DNA from 4 places in the Paenibacillus glufosinatiresistens genome. Region 2 is predicted to be linked to each of the others. Evidence: a T-box and tRNA genes for the amino acid it is inferred to sense, from the RefSeq annotation. Region 2 holds a T-box; the other regions hold tRNA genes.

Region 1 (3,203 bases), on a different contig from region 2:
CAGAGGCATAGAACGACTGGCAGTCGATTAAAAACAGGGTCCGTTCTTTCATTCTCCCACCTCTAAGCGAACGTATATTCTCATCGTTACTCTATTATATGCACGAACACCTGTTTGTATGCAAGGATCAAAAACTGGATTTCCGGCTAGGGAAATCCTAAAAAGGGCGCTCGCAGTCGTCTTTCGCCGTTAATATTGCCGAATATTACTTGCAACATGCAAGTTATTGAGGTATAACTGGTGGCAGGAGGTGAGAGGAATGGAAAATGCGCGCGAACTCTTTCAGATTCTGACCCGGCGCTTCGGCCTGCTGAACCGGAACTGCTGCACGATTGAAGGAAAGAGCATCACGCCGGTACAGAGCCACATTCTGTATGAAGTTGAACGCCGGCATCAGCCTTCCATGCAGCAAATCGCCGAGACGCTGGGAACCGACATTACTACGTTCAGCCGCCAGGTGCAGTCGCTGGTGCGCATGGAGTTGCTCCGCAAGACACCCGATCCCTCGGACCGCCGGATTTCCATTCTTGCGCTTACGGCAAAGGGGCAGGAAGCCGCAACGGCCATTGACCTGCAAATGAACAGCTACCTGGAGGAAGTCTTCTCTTATATGAGCGAGTCCGATCGGGAAATGGTCATCCGTTCCGTTCAATTGATGAACGAGGCTATGGCCAGGTCGAACCGCTGCTGCCGTCCGGTCCAAATCGATTAATCTATCAGCCTAAAACAGGAGTGAATCTTATGAACGAGACCCATCCGGATCAAATCCGCCGCACGGTTCGCAGCCGATACCAGCCAATTGCAGCGGCAGCTATTCAAGCGTCAGGGCCCGCCAAGAACGTCGGCTCCTGCTGCGGAGCCCCCACGGACTTCAACGAGATATCGGCCCGTCTCGGATACGCGAGCGATGAACTGCAGGCCGTGCCCGAAGGAGCGAATTTGGGACTCGGCTGCGGAAATCCACAGGCCATTGCCGGGCTGCAGCCAGGCGAATGCGTGCTGGATCTGGGAAGAGCAATCGGGCGCTTTTCTCAAAGACTGGGTACCGGCAAGAAACATTGAAGACTATATCGTCTCGGCCGTCATTCAGGCCGTCAAGCCTTAAGCCAGAGGAGCTGGAGAGCATGGAGGAACTTGCAGTCCGGCGGGCAGCAGCCGGGGATATCGAAGATCTGTTGCACATTTATAATCAGGGGATTGAAGACCGGATTGCCACGCTGGAAGAAGAGATCAAAGATCTGGCCTATATGAAGCGGTGGATGGAAGAACATCAGGGCAGACATGCGGTGCTGGTTGCGGAGAGGAACGGCCTCCCGGTCGGCTGGGCATCGCTGAACCCTTACTCCCACCGCTGCGCGTACCGCGGCGTAGCCGATCTGTCGGTCTACATCCGCAGGGAGTACCGCGGACAGGGCGTCGGATCCCTCCTGCTACAGGCGCTGGAAGAAGAGGCAAGGTTGAGCGGGTTCCGCAAAATCATCCTGTTCACTTTCCCCTTCAATAACCAGGGCCAGGGCCTGTACCGGAAAATGAAATACCGCGAGGTCGGCATCTTCGAGAACCAGGGCCTTCTGGACGGAGCGCCGATCGATGTAATGATTATGGAGAAACTGCTGTAGTCTCGGCGAACTGCCGGATACGAACGCCGATCTCATCCCGTACCCGCTGGAACACGGCCCATTTCTCCTCGTCGTTGCCTTCCGCTCTGGCCGGATCGTCAAATCCCCAATGCTCGCGTCTTACGCCCGGAGGAGTCACCGGGCACTTGTCCGCCGCGTCGGCGCAGAGCGTCACGACGAGCGTGGCCCGGTTCAGCAGATCCGGATCAATCAGATCCGAGGTGTGGCCGGAGATATCGATGCCGACTTCGTTCATCGCCTTCACCGCATTCGGATTGAGCCCATGCGTCTCGATGCCTGCGCTGTACACCTCCCATTCTTTCGGGAGCCACTTCTTGGCCCAGCCTTCGGCCATCTGGCTGCGGCAGGAGTTCCCGGTGCAGAGAAAATAAATCATAGGGTTGGACATTGAAATTCCTCCTTGGATACAAAAAACACCACATCCTCAAAATAAAAGATGCGGTGTTCTACAATAATGCCGAAGACCGGACTCGAACCGGTACGGGGTTGCCCCCGACAGATTTTAAGTCTGTTGTGTCTGCCATTCCACCACTCCGGCACAAAGAAAAGCAACAAAAATTATGATAGCACGCTTCCCCGGGAGGCGCAATATTTCTTTTGTAAAATAGAAGAGCCTCCCGCCCCCGCGCAAAGCGGAAGCAAGAGGCCCATCCGTGAGGCAGGCGGCGCCTAGCGGCGCTGCTCTCCGCTGTTGCGGCTGCGCATGCCGGCCAGGCCGAGAAGCCCGATCAGCCCCAGCCAACCCCAGTTGGAGTTGTTGTTGTCGTTGTTGCCTGTGCTTGCCGCGCGGTAACGGCCGCGTTCGTTGTTCGTGTTCAGCGGCGTAATGCTGTCGCGCGTTCCTGTTCCCATGCCCCGGTATGTGCCGGTGCCGGTTCCGGTCCCCATTCCGTTGCCGGTCCGGTCCGAACTCATCGGGGTAATCCGTCCGCCGGAGTTGTTCCCGCTGGTTCCGTGATAATTGCCGTTCAGGTCGGTGACACCCTGACCGCGCATATGCGTGTCCTTGTGCGGCATTTCACTCATCAAAGGCGCGATGCCTCTGTCGGCGGTCACCGTGGCATCGGAAGCGAATGCCGCGCCGGTAAGGCTCATCGACAACGCAACGCTGCCGACCACACTTGCCATCAGCTTGTTCAAAAGCCATTCCTCCTTGGCTGGATTTGAATTTCGCCGATAGCATCCCCGGAGGCGGGCAGGTCTATTCGGCGGCTCGCGCGGCCGGACTAAACCTGATTTTGCCGGAATGAATAAGGCCGCTCCGAAGCAACCTAGGAAGCAGACCAGCTATAAGGAGGACAAATTCCATGGATATTCACAGCGATTCCTACCAGGTAGCCGCTCTGGACCGCGGGGAAGCCGCCGTCCTGCTCATCCGGGAAGCGGAGCAGGAAGTATCCCGGCTTGCCGGCCGTCCCGTCACCTTGATTGCCTACGAGCCGGCGCCCGGAGAACCGGCGGCCCCCGAAGAGCTGAACCCTGCACCGCAGCGTTCTACTTCATAAGTCCGACGGCCTGGCGGGCCTCATTCAGCTTGGAAATGCCGTACAGCATCGTAATATC
Region 2 (3,203 bases):
ACGTTGCCGCGCGATTTGCTCATCTTCTCGTTGTTCGTTCCCAGGATCATCCCCTGGTTCACGAGCTTGTGGAACGGCTCCTTCGTGCTGACTACGCCGATATCGTACAGCACCTTATGCCAAAAGCGGGCGTACAGCAGATGCAGCACGGCATGCTCGGCGCCGCCGATGTACAGATCGACCGGCAGCCATTCCTTCTGCTTCTGCGGCGAGCACAGCTCCTGGTCGTTGTGCGGATCGATGTAGCGCAGATAGTACCAGCAGCTTCCCGCCCATTGCGGCATCGTGTTGGTCTCGCGGCGCGCCTTCATGCCCGTCTCCGGATCGACGGTCTCCACCCAATCCGTCACATTGGCCAGCGGCGATTCGCCGGTGCCCGACGGCTTCACGACATCGACATCGGGCAGCATCAGCGGCAGCTGATCCTCCGGGACGGTCTTCATTGTGCCGTCCTCCAGATGAAGAATCGGAATCGGTTCCCCCCAATAACGCTGGCGGCTGAACAGCCAGTCGCGCAGCCGGTAGGTAACTTTGCCTTTCCCGGCCCCCTTCTCCTCGAGCCGGGCAATCATAGCGGCGATGGCGGCGGCATTGTCCAGACCGTTCAGGAAGTCCGAATTGACATGCGGACCGTCTCCGGTAAAGGCCTCCTTCTCAACATCTCCGCCCTGTACCACTTCCACAATGTCCAGTCCGAATTGCTTAGCGAACTCCCAGTCGCGGGTGTCATGCCCCGGAACGGCCATAATCGCACCGGTTCCGTACCCGGCCAGAACATAATCCGCAATCCAGATCGGCAGACGCGCGCCGCTGACCGGATTGACCGCATACGCCCCGGTGAAGACGCCGCTCTTCTCCTTCGCAAGGTCTGTGCGCTCCAGATCGCTCTTGCGCGCGGCCTTGTCGCGGTACTCGTCTACGGCAGCGCGCTGCGCCTCGGTTGTAATCGCGCCCACCAGCTCATGCTCCGGCGCAAGTACGCAGTAGGTGGCTCCGAACAGCGTATCGGGACGGGTCGTGAACACCGTTAGCGATTCGTCCCGGCCTTCAATGCCGAAGGCGACTTCCGCGCCCTTCGACTTGCCGATCCAGTTGCGCTGCATATCCTTGATGCTCTCGGACCAGTCCAGCTCCTCCAGATCTTCCAGCAGCCGCTCGGCGTATTCGGTAATGCGCAGCACCCACTGGCGCATCGGCTTGCGGATGACGGGATGGCCGCCGCGCTCGCTCTTGCCGTCGATGACCTCTTCATTGGCCAGCACCGTTCCAAGCGCTGGACACCAGTTCACCGCCACTTCGTCGACATAAGCCAGCCCTTTGTTGTAGAGCTGGATGAAGATCCACTGCGTCCATTTATAGTACGACGGATCGGTCGTGCTGATCTCCCGGTCCCAATCGTACGAGAAGCCGAGCGATTTGATCTGCCGGCGGAAATTGTCGATATTCTTCTTCGTGAATTCACGCGGGTCGTTGCCGGTATCAATGGCATACTGTTCGGCCGGAAGGCCGAAGGCGTCCCAACCCATCGGATGGAGCACGTTGTAGCCGCGCATCCGCTTGTAGCGGGAGACGATATCCGTTGCCGTATAGCCTTCCGGATGGCCGACATGCAGTCCGGCTCCCGAAGGATACGGGAACATGTCCAGCGCATAGAACTTCGGCTTCTCCGGGTCTTCTCCAGTCTTGAATGTATGCTGCTCTTCCCAATACTTCTGCCATTTCGGCTCCACCTTCTGCGCTTGATAACCCTGCGCGGAAGGCATGTTCTCCTTGATGTCGCTCATGGACATTTCCTCCTAGAATGAATGAAATCCCCCACAAAGTGAGGAGTTGCTCCGATCCTTGGTCGGGGTATCCGGCTAGGACTTCCGTTCCCGCTGGCGCAATCGCCATTAAAAAAGCTCCCCGTCCCTAGCGTTATCGCTAGGGACGAGAAGCCTGAAGTTCCCGTGGTACCACCCTAGTTAGCCGGCGCCATGCTTTGGCCGCCTGCTCACTTGTACACCCGGTAACGGAGGTGAACCGGCGGCGCCTACCGTGCGCCGGAATATTGCGCCGTTACCAGGAAGCCTCTCGCAAGAGATGTTCCATCGGCTGAATCTTCCGCTGCCGCACCTTCGGGCCGCTGCTCCGAGGCGAGTTCGCTCTTCCTGCCAACCGGCTCGCACCAAGAAGCGCCGGCTCTCTGAATGGCATGGCTTGTAAGCTACTGATCCTCATCGTCGCGTATCCCCAACATTATAACCAACGCATGTCATTCTAGTCAATCCGCGTCCGGTTCATATAATAGACTCCCGCATGATGGAGCACGACCTTCCCGGCGGCGAAGATCGGCACCGCCAGAATCAGCCCGACGATGCCGCCGACTTCACCGCCGACCAGCAGCGCAAGAATAATCAGAAGCGGATGAAGATGAAGCGTCCGTCCCACCACATACGGCGAGACGATGTTGCTCTCCACCATCTGGCACAGCGTATTGACGACCACGACATAGAGAACGAGCCGGAATGAAACCGTCGAAGCCATGATGACCGCAGGAGCGGCCCCGAGAAAAGGGCCCAGATAAGGGACAATATCGAAGACCGCCACCATTCCTGCGAACAGAAGCGGATAGGGCATGCCGATGATGGTGTAGCCGATATAGGCGAGCAGTCCGATGACGAGGCAGACAATAAATTGGCCGCGGATGTAGCTGCCGAGCGCAGCGTCGATCTCGCGCAGCAGCTTCACCGTGGATTTGCGGCGCGACCGGGGCAGGCACGAGACCAGCAGCCGCTCGAACACGTCAAAATCCTTCAAGATATAGAAAACCAGGAACGGCACGATAAAAGCGTCGAACAGAATTCCGATGGTCGTGCCGATATGGTCCAGCAGATTAGAGATTCCATGGGCCAGCCGGTTCTCCATCTCCACCAGCCAGCTGTCCATTCCCCGCCCGACTCCCGGCGGGATGATTCCGGTATCCATGCTGCGCATCATGCCCTGAGCCCTGAGGGTCATCTCCGGCAGGTGCTCGTTCAGTTCCTCCAGCTGCTTCAGGAACATCGGAATCAGATTAATGGCGATCACCGTCAATACCGTCAGGAAGACGGTATAGATCAGCAGAACGGCCACGCCGCGCGGCATCTTGCGTTTGCCGAGCCGGGCTACGACCGGATTCAGCACATAGGAGACGATGATGGCGGCAACAAACGGAGCCAGCA
Region 3 (3,203 bases), on a different contig from region 2:
AAGCTCCCGTCCTTCCTCCGGAAACGGAAGAGCACCGGTTCCGAGATCATGCCCTCCCGGGTATACTGCAAATGCTTCCGCACCCGCCCGGCATCCTCCGCATGAATAAAAGAAATCGCCGAGCGGCCGACCATCTCTTCGGGCAGATAGCCGAGCATCCCTTGACAGATGGGCGAGACGAACAGGAAAGTCACTTCGTCGTCCGCCGCATGGCGGGAGATCATGTCGAGGGAGTGATCGGACAGGAAGCGGTAGTTGCGCTCGCTGATCTCAATCTGCCGCTCCATCAGATGCCGTTCCGTCACATCCTGAACAATTCCGTCCACATACTGGACCTTCCCGTCTTCGCCGCATACCGTCTCCCAGTGGCAGTCGATGAACCTTCGGCTGTTCCCGGTCCCGATTCTCAGCATATGACGCCCTCCCCGGGCGTCCCGCATACTCTCGCTGATAATCTTCCGGCAGTTCTCCGCCTCCTCCGGTTCCAGAATTCCCAGGAGGCGTTCCGGCGGACAAGCGATATTGCCGCCGCTCCCGATCTCCTCTTCACCGAAGAACAGACGATACGTCTCTCTGGACACCGTCAGCAGCTGCTTCTCTCTCTCCCATGTCCAGGAACCCATCCGGCCCAGACGCTGGGCTTTGGCCAGCATCTCTTCATACTTCATGCGTTCCGTGATGTCCCGTGCAAAGGTCAGCACCCGCTCCACATTCCCGTCGCGGTCGCGGACGATCTGGAACGAATTCTCGATCCATAAGTAATGGCCGTTCTTATGACGCACCTGACGAGTAAAACGGTCGGTATCCCGAAGCCTTCGGTTCTCTCCGTCCACCTCGGCCGCGCTCTTCGGATGATAGAACTCCGAGCGATGCCGGCCCAGCAGTTCATCCGGCCGGTAGCCGAGAATGCGGGTTACCGAAGGCGAAACATAGAGAAGCTCCCCATCCGGGGAAGAATAGGAGATCAGGTCGGGCGTATTCTCCGTAATCAGCCGGTATAAGTGCAGACGCCCTTCCCGGAGATCCGCCTGCGGGATATCTCCCGTCTTGTCGATCAGTTCCGCCACGACAGCGGCGGAGGGCTGGTCCGAGTCCCCCGGGACCAGGAACAGACTCAGCTCTGCCCGAAAGAGAAGCCCGTTCCTGCGGGCTCCCTGCAGAATGAGCGTCTGGGGTTCCATCTCCCTGCCGAACGGCAGAGGCAGCCTTGCTTCCAGCTCCAGCTTGGAGAGGTCGGACAGATTCAGCGCTTCGCTGTACCGCATGCCTTCCAGTTCGCCAGCTTCGCACTGCAGCATCCGGGATAAGGCCGGATTAGCCTGCAGAATAACGCCGTCTTCGGGTGACAGGATCGCTAGAGCGACCGATGAACGCATATATAACTGCTCGTACCAAATCTTGGACACGCTGATCCCCCTTTAATTCGACTCGTATTCCGTCGTGCGCAAGCCTGTATCTTCGGCATCATTCTTAAAGGTATCGTCCGGGCGCATGCCCCGCAAGGAAGAAGGGCGGGAGAACAAGGCCGGAATTCTGGAAGTGAAGCTGGAAATTTTGTCTTTTTCTTGTCTATTTCATTCGCCCTGCTTCCCATTCCTTCCTGCTTCCGTTGATACAAAAAAAGCAAAGGCCCTTCCTGAGAAGAGCCTTTGCTTTATGATGCGGTCGAGAGGACTCGAACCTCCACGGGGGGTTAGCCCACACGGACCTGAACCGTGCGCGTCTGCCAATTCCGCCACGACCGCAAATTAGGGTTGGTGATTAAATCACCGTGATTAAGAATATATCACAGGCGGAAAGAGTTAGCAAGCTTTAATTGTTAGAATGACGGCACAAGAAGATGACCGCCAGCCGAAGAAGCCCGAACTTGCCCGGGCTGTCTCACCGTCTGGCCTATAGGGTCAAGTCACTTCACCATTTACTCGAATTGAATTCACATAATAAACCTAATGATATATATCACTTTATTATAATCTGAATCGAGCTATATTCACTAACAAATACAAACTTCCAACACTCTACTCAAGGAGGCTTTTATGGACGCTACCGATTTAAGAATTCTCCAGTCGCTGATGAAGCAGGGCCGCATGACCTGGTCCGACCTTGCTGCCGGGTTGGGATTGTCTCCTCCCGCGGCGGCCGAGCGGGTCCGGCGTCTGGAGGAGCAGGGCGTGATCCGGGGCTACTGCGCCCAAATCGACCCTGATCGCGCAGGCTGCCCGCTGGCGGCGCTGATCGCCGTGTCCCTGGAGCGGCCCGAACACCGGCAGAGTTTCCTGGACTATGTCCGGGAAACGGCCGAAATTCAGGAGTGCCATCATACCGCAGGCGACGACGATTACCTGCTTAAAGTCCGCTGCCGGGACACCCGCGATCTGGAACGGATCATCAGCGAAGAAATCAAGAGCCTGCCGGGAATTATCCGAACCCGGACAACCATCATTCTGGGAACCGTCAAAGAGACCCCCAATATTCCGCTTCCAGCGGCCGGAACTTCCGCATCATGATCGGAGTTCTATCCGGAATCGGGGTTCTATCCGGCAGCCTGATCTTCGGTCTGCTGGTTGCCGCTCCGGTGGGACCGGTCTCGCTGCTGGTGATGAACCGCACGCTTACCCGCGGCCTGCCAGTCGGACTGGCCACGGGCTGCGGCATTGCCGCAGCCGACGGACTCTACGCGCTGGCTGCGGCAGCCGGCATCCGCATCTTGGCGGAGGCGGCGGCCGGTCCGGCCGCCGCCATGCTGCGCGCAGCCGGAGCCGCGGCTGTGGCCGCGCTTGCCTGGAGAAGCCTCCAGGCGAGTCGAAGAGCCGGGCAATCCGCGCCCGGCCGGATGCCGCAGCGCGGGATAAGCCCCGCCGCGGCGCTGTTCAGCGCTTTTGCCTTAACCTTGTCCAATCCGCAGACTCTGATCGCCTTCCTGTCCCTGTCCGCGGCTCTCGGCTCCGAAGCAAGCTCTCCGCTGCTGCCCGCCGCCGGTGTCTTCGCCGGTTCGCTACTGTGGTGGAGCTTCCTCTGTCTGCTGCTGCATCAGGTCCGGCGGCGGCTCACCGGCTCGGTTCTCCGGCGTCTGAGCGCCGTCTCCTCCCTATTGCTCCTGCTGCTCGCCGCCTGGACCCTCTTGGCTTCGCTGAACCGTCTCTAGATCTTGAACTTCTCCACCAGCTCTTCCAGTTCTCTCGCGCTCCGCATATTCTGATCGG
Region 4 (3,203 bases), on a different contig from region 2:
TGGAGGTTCGAGTCCTCTCTACCGCATAATAAGCAACAAGCTGGAACCCTTGATGATTCAAGGGTTTTTTGCTGTTCCCGGGCCTAGTGTCCGCTTCCCGCCAGATTGAGTCCGCCGGCGTATTGGGGATAGAGCTCGGCGATGCAGGAGGGGCAAATATCGTGGGTCAGCTCCACCTGAAGCCGCTCTTTCAAGAATTGCTCGATCGGGGTCCAGTTCCCGGACGAATCGGGAACGGACTTGCAGGCGGCGCAGATCGGAAGATACCGGCGGCTGATGGCCGGCTTGAATCCGGCGTCCCGATGCGGGGCGCTGCGGACCGCGATGCGGAGATCGCGGTGAGAGAGGTACAGATAGGGATAGGGCAGCGAATGGGAACCGAACGGCGGGAAGGCTTCAACGAGGAACCATCTGCGGCCGGGAAGGGCGGAAGGCTTGGAATAGGTTCCGCTGTAGACCAGCCGCTCGCCGGCGAAGAGGCTGTCCAGCTGGCGGCGAAGCGAAGCGGTGGCCCCGGTTCCGAGAACGAGTTCCTCCATCATCTCGAAGTAGTTCGCTCCGTGCCAGTCGAACCGCCCGGAGAGCCCGGAATGAAGCCCGTAGGCGATCCAGCGGGCGTTGACATCGAGTATGCAGCCGTCCGGGGCCAGCGCGACGGCCGCATGCGGGTAGTGATCGTGAATGGCCGAGAATACGGCCGGCGTAGGTATGGGCAATGCAGTTCCTCCTTGATCGGCAGTTCCGTTATTCATCGGCGGGCAGATTAAGCAATTCCTCCAGCTGATCCCGGTAGCGCTGCGCGCGCCTGGTGCCGTGAATAAGGTTGGACAACCGGTAGGGAGGAATGCCGTAGCGGGCGCAGAATTCCTTCTGGTCCAGCATCATTTCCGCCAGCCGCTGCTTGATTGCCCAGCCGTAGGGAGTGATGGGCTGTTTGCTGTTCAAGGGACTCACCTCTTATCGTCGATCCGTTAGGTATGATATAATATAGGTCAATATATAATATTTGTAAGTATATACTTTTTTAAGTGTTATTTCAATACATAATTACGTAAATAAGTGTCTTTTTTGAATCTTCTTTATTCTGAATCTATGGAAGGCGGATAATGCGATGCAATCCATTTATGACCGAATCGAATTATTGATCGACCGCAACGGCATGACCAAGAAGGCGTTCTGCGAGAAGCTGGGAATCAGCACAGGGAATCTGGGAGACTGGAAGCGCGGGAAGACAACGCCGGGAACCCATAAGCTGATCGAGATCGGCGCTTTCTTCGGAGTCAGTCTCGACTGGCTCATTCTGGGTAAAATGCCTTCATCGACCGTCCGCGAAGGCGGCGTCGATTATTTTTTGGACTCTATGCGGCAATCGAATTGCCAATTGGAGGCCGAAGAGGAAGCGTTCATCCGCGAATATCTGGCTTTTGCCGCTTACCGGAAGACCCGGCAGGAAGACAAGGAAGAGAATCATTAAGAAGGCACTTTACTTTTGCTTCTGATCGCGGTATAATCATTATCGCTGGTCTTGAAGAATTATTGTTTCTACGCGGTAGTGGTGGAATGGCAGACACGCTATCTTGAGGGGGTAGTGGGCGTAAGCTCGTGGAGGTTCGAGTCCTCTCTACCGCATTATAAGATCAGGGGAAGGCTCCGGAGAACCGGGGCCTTTTTGCTTAAATACGTTCTATTTGAGAAACGGAGGGCACAGAAATGGCCAGAATTGCGAAGAATCTTACCGAATTAATCGGGAATACCCCGCTGCTGGAGCTGTCGCGCCTCGGTAGCGAGGAAGGCGCCCAGGCGCGCATTCTTGCGAAGCTGGAGTATTTCAATCCGGCGGGAAGCGTCAAGGACCGCATCGGCTATGCCATGCTGAAGGATGCCGAAGAACGCGGGCTGATCAACAAGGAGACGACCATTATCGAGCCCACCAGCGGCAATACCGGCATTGGTCTTGCCTTTGCGGCGGCGGCGCTCGGGTACAAGCTGGTTATCATTCTGCCGGAGTCGTTCAGCATCGAGCGGCGGAAGCTGCTGAAGGCGCTGGGCGCGGAGCTGGTGCTGACCCAGGCGTCCGAGGGGATGGCCGGCGCCATCCGCAAGGCGGAGGAGCTGGCGGCCCGGATCGGCAACTCGTTCATTCCCCAGCAGTTCGAGAACCCGGCGAATCCGGCGATCCACAAGGCGACCACAGCCGAAGAAATCTGGCGCGACACGGATGGCCAGGTGGATATCTTCGTGGCGGGCGTAGGCACCGGAGGCACGATCTCCGGCGTCGGCGAGGCGCTGAAGGCCCGCAAGCCGGACGTGCGCATCGTGGCGGTGGAACCGGCAAGCTCGCCGGTCCTCTCCGGCGGGAACCGGGGAGCCCACGCGATTCAGGGCATCGGAGCAGGCTTCGTGCCCGGGAACTTCCATCCGGAAGTGGTCGATGAGATCCTGACGGTCAAGAATGCGGAGGCGATCTCCATGGCGCAGGGACTGGCGCGCCGGGAAGGACTGCTGGTGGGCATTTCGTCCGGGGCTGCGGTCTGCGCCGCCCTGCAGATAGCCCGCCGCCCCGAGAACCGGGGCAAGACCATCGTTACGCTGCTGCCGGACACCGGAGAGCGTTATCTCTCTACAGAACTGTTCCCGGAGAATTGAAGAAGGGCGGCCTGCGGGCCGCCCTTAACTGTCCTATGAACCGCCTTCCTATCGTGAAGGCGGTTTTTTGGCGGGAAAAAGTGAATCATCGGTTAGAGCAGAGCGGCGGCGCGGCTACAGCAGCTTGGCTACAGCAGCTTCAGGATGTCGTCCTCGATCTGGTCGGGCGTCGTTGCCGGGGCATAGCGCTTAAGCACTCTTCCCTGGCGGTCCACCAGGAACTTCGTGAAGTTCCACTTGATGCTCTTGGAGCCGAGCGCGCCCGGTGCTTCCTTGGAGAGATACTGGAACAGGGGATGGGCGCCGCTGCCGTTCACGTTGATTTTCTCGTACATCGGGAAGGTAACGCCATAATTGAGCTGGCAGAATTCTTCGATCTCTCCGCTGCTGCCCGGTTCCTGTCCGGCGAATTGATTGCTCGGGAACCCCAGCACTTCCAGCCCGCGGTCCTTGAATTTGTCGTAGATCTCCTGAAGTCCCTTATATTGCGGGGTCAGACCGCACTTGCTGGCCGTGTTGACAATCAGCAGCACCTTGCCTTCGTATTGGGACAGGGA

The links. The T-box of region 2 lies ahead of leuS (leucine--tRNA ligase). A T-box ahead of a tRNA ligase gene usually reads a tRNA of that ligase, here a tRNA-Leu.
Region 1: it encodes a tRNA-Leu, which carries the amino acid that the T-box ahead of leuS (leucine--tRNA ligase) is inferred to sense. The anticodon was not compared.
Region 3: it encodes a tRNA-Leu, which carries the amino acid that the T-box ahead of leuS (leucine--tRNA ligase) is inferred to sense. The anticodon was not compared.
Region 4: it encodes a tRNA-Leu, which carries the amino acid that the T-box ahead of leuS (leucine--tRNA ligase) is inferred to sense. The anticodon was not compared.

What each region holds. Positions count from the first base shown of each region.
Region 1 covers NZ_JAVFHT010000002.1:246,398-249,600, forward strand. Annotated here, with positions in the region: gene RBI05_RS04210 (DNA polymerase IV) at 1-52, opposite strand, end outside; gene RBI05_RS04215 (MarR family winged helix-turn-helix transcriptional regulator) at 260-712, shown strand; gene RBI05_RS04220 (class I SAM-dependent methyltransferase) at 742-1,062, shown strand; gene RBI05_RS04225 (arsinothricin resistance N-acetyltransferase ArsN1 family A) at 1,125-1,619, shown strand; gene arsC (arsenate reductase (thioredoxin)) at 1,600-2,028, opposite strand; tRNA gene RBI05_RS04235 (tRNA-Leu) at 2,096-2,178, opposite strand; gene RBI05_RS04240 (acid shock protein) at 2,310-2,780, opposite strand; gene RBI05_RS04245 (hypothetical protein) at 2,948-3,145, shown strand; gene RBI05_RS04250 (hypothetical protein) at 3,135-3,203, opposite strand, start outside.
Region 2 covers NZ_JAVFHT010000023.1:27,052-30,254, forward strand. Annotated here, with positions in the region: gene leuS (leucine--tRNA ligase) at 1-1,784, opposite strand, end outside; T-box leader at 1,923-2,232, opposite strand; gene RBI05_RS17505 (AI-2E family transporter) at 2,260-3,203, opposite strand, start outside.
Region 3 covers NZ_JAVFHT010000001.1:275,380-278,582, reverse strand. Annotated here, with positions in the region: gene RBI05_RS01160 (PAS domain S-box protein) at 1-1,406, opposite strand, end outside; tRNA gene RBI05_RS01155 (tRNA-Leu) at 1,661-1,745, opposite strand; gene RBI05_RS01150 (Lrp/AsnC family transcriptional regulator) at 2,037-2,507, shown strand; gene RBI05_RS01145 (LysE family transporter) at 2,504-3,145, shown strand; gene RBI05_RS01140 (methyl-accepting chemotaxis protein) at 3,142-3,203, opposite strand, start outside.
Region 4 covers NZ_JAVFHT010000006.1:171,891-175,093, reverse strand. Annotated here, with positions in the region: tRNA gene RBI05_RS09610 (tRNA-Leu) at 1-26, shown strand, start outside; gene RBI05_RS09605 (hypothetical protein) at 84-716, opposite strand; gene RBI05_RS09600 (XRE family transcriptional regulator) at 745-945, opposite strand; gene RBI05_RS09595 (helix-turn-helix domain-containing protein) at 1,112-1,474, shown strand; tRNA gene RBI05_RS09590 (tRNA-Leu) at 1,547-1,629, shown strand; gene cysK (cysteine synthase A) at 1,711-2,646, shown strand; gene RBI05_RS09580 (glutathione peroxidase) at 2,775-3,203, opposite strand, start outside.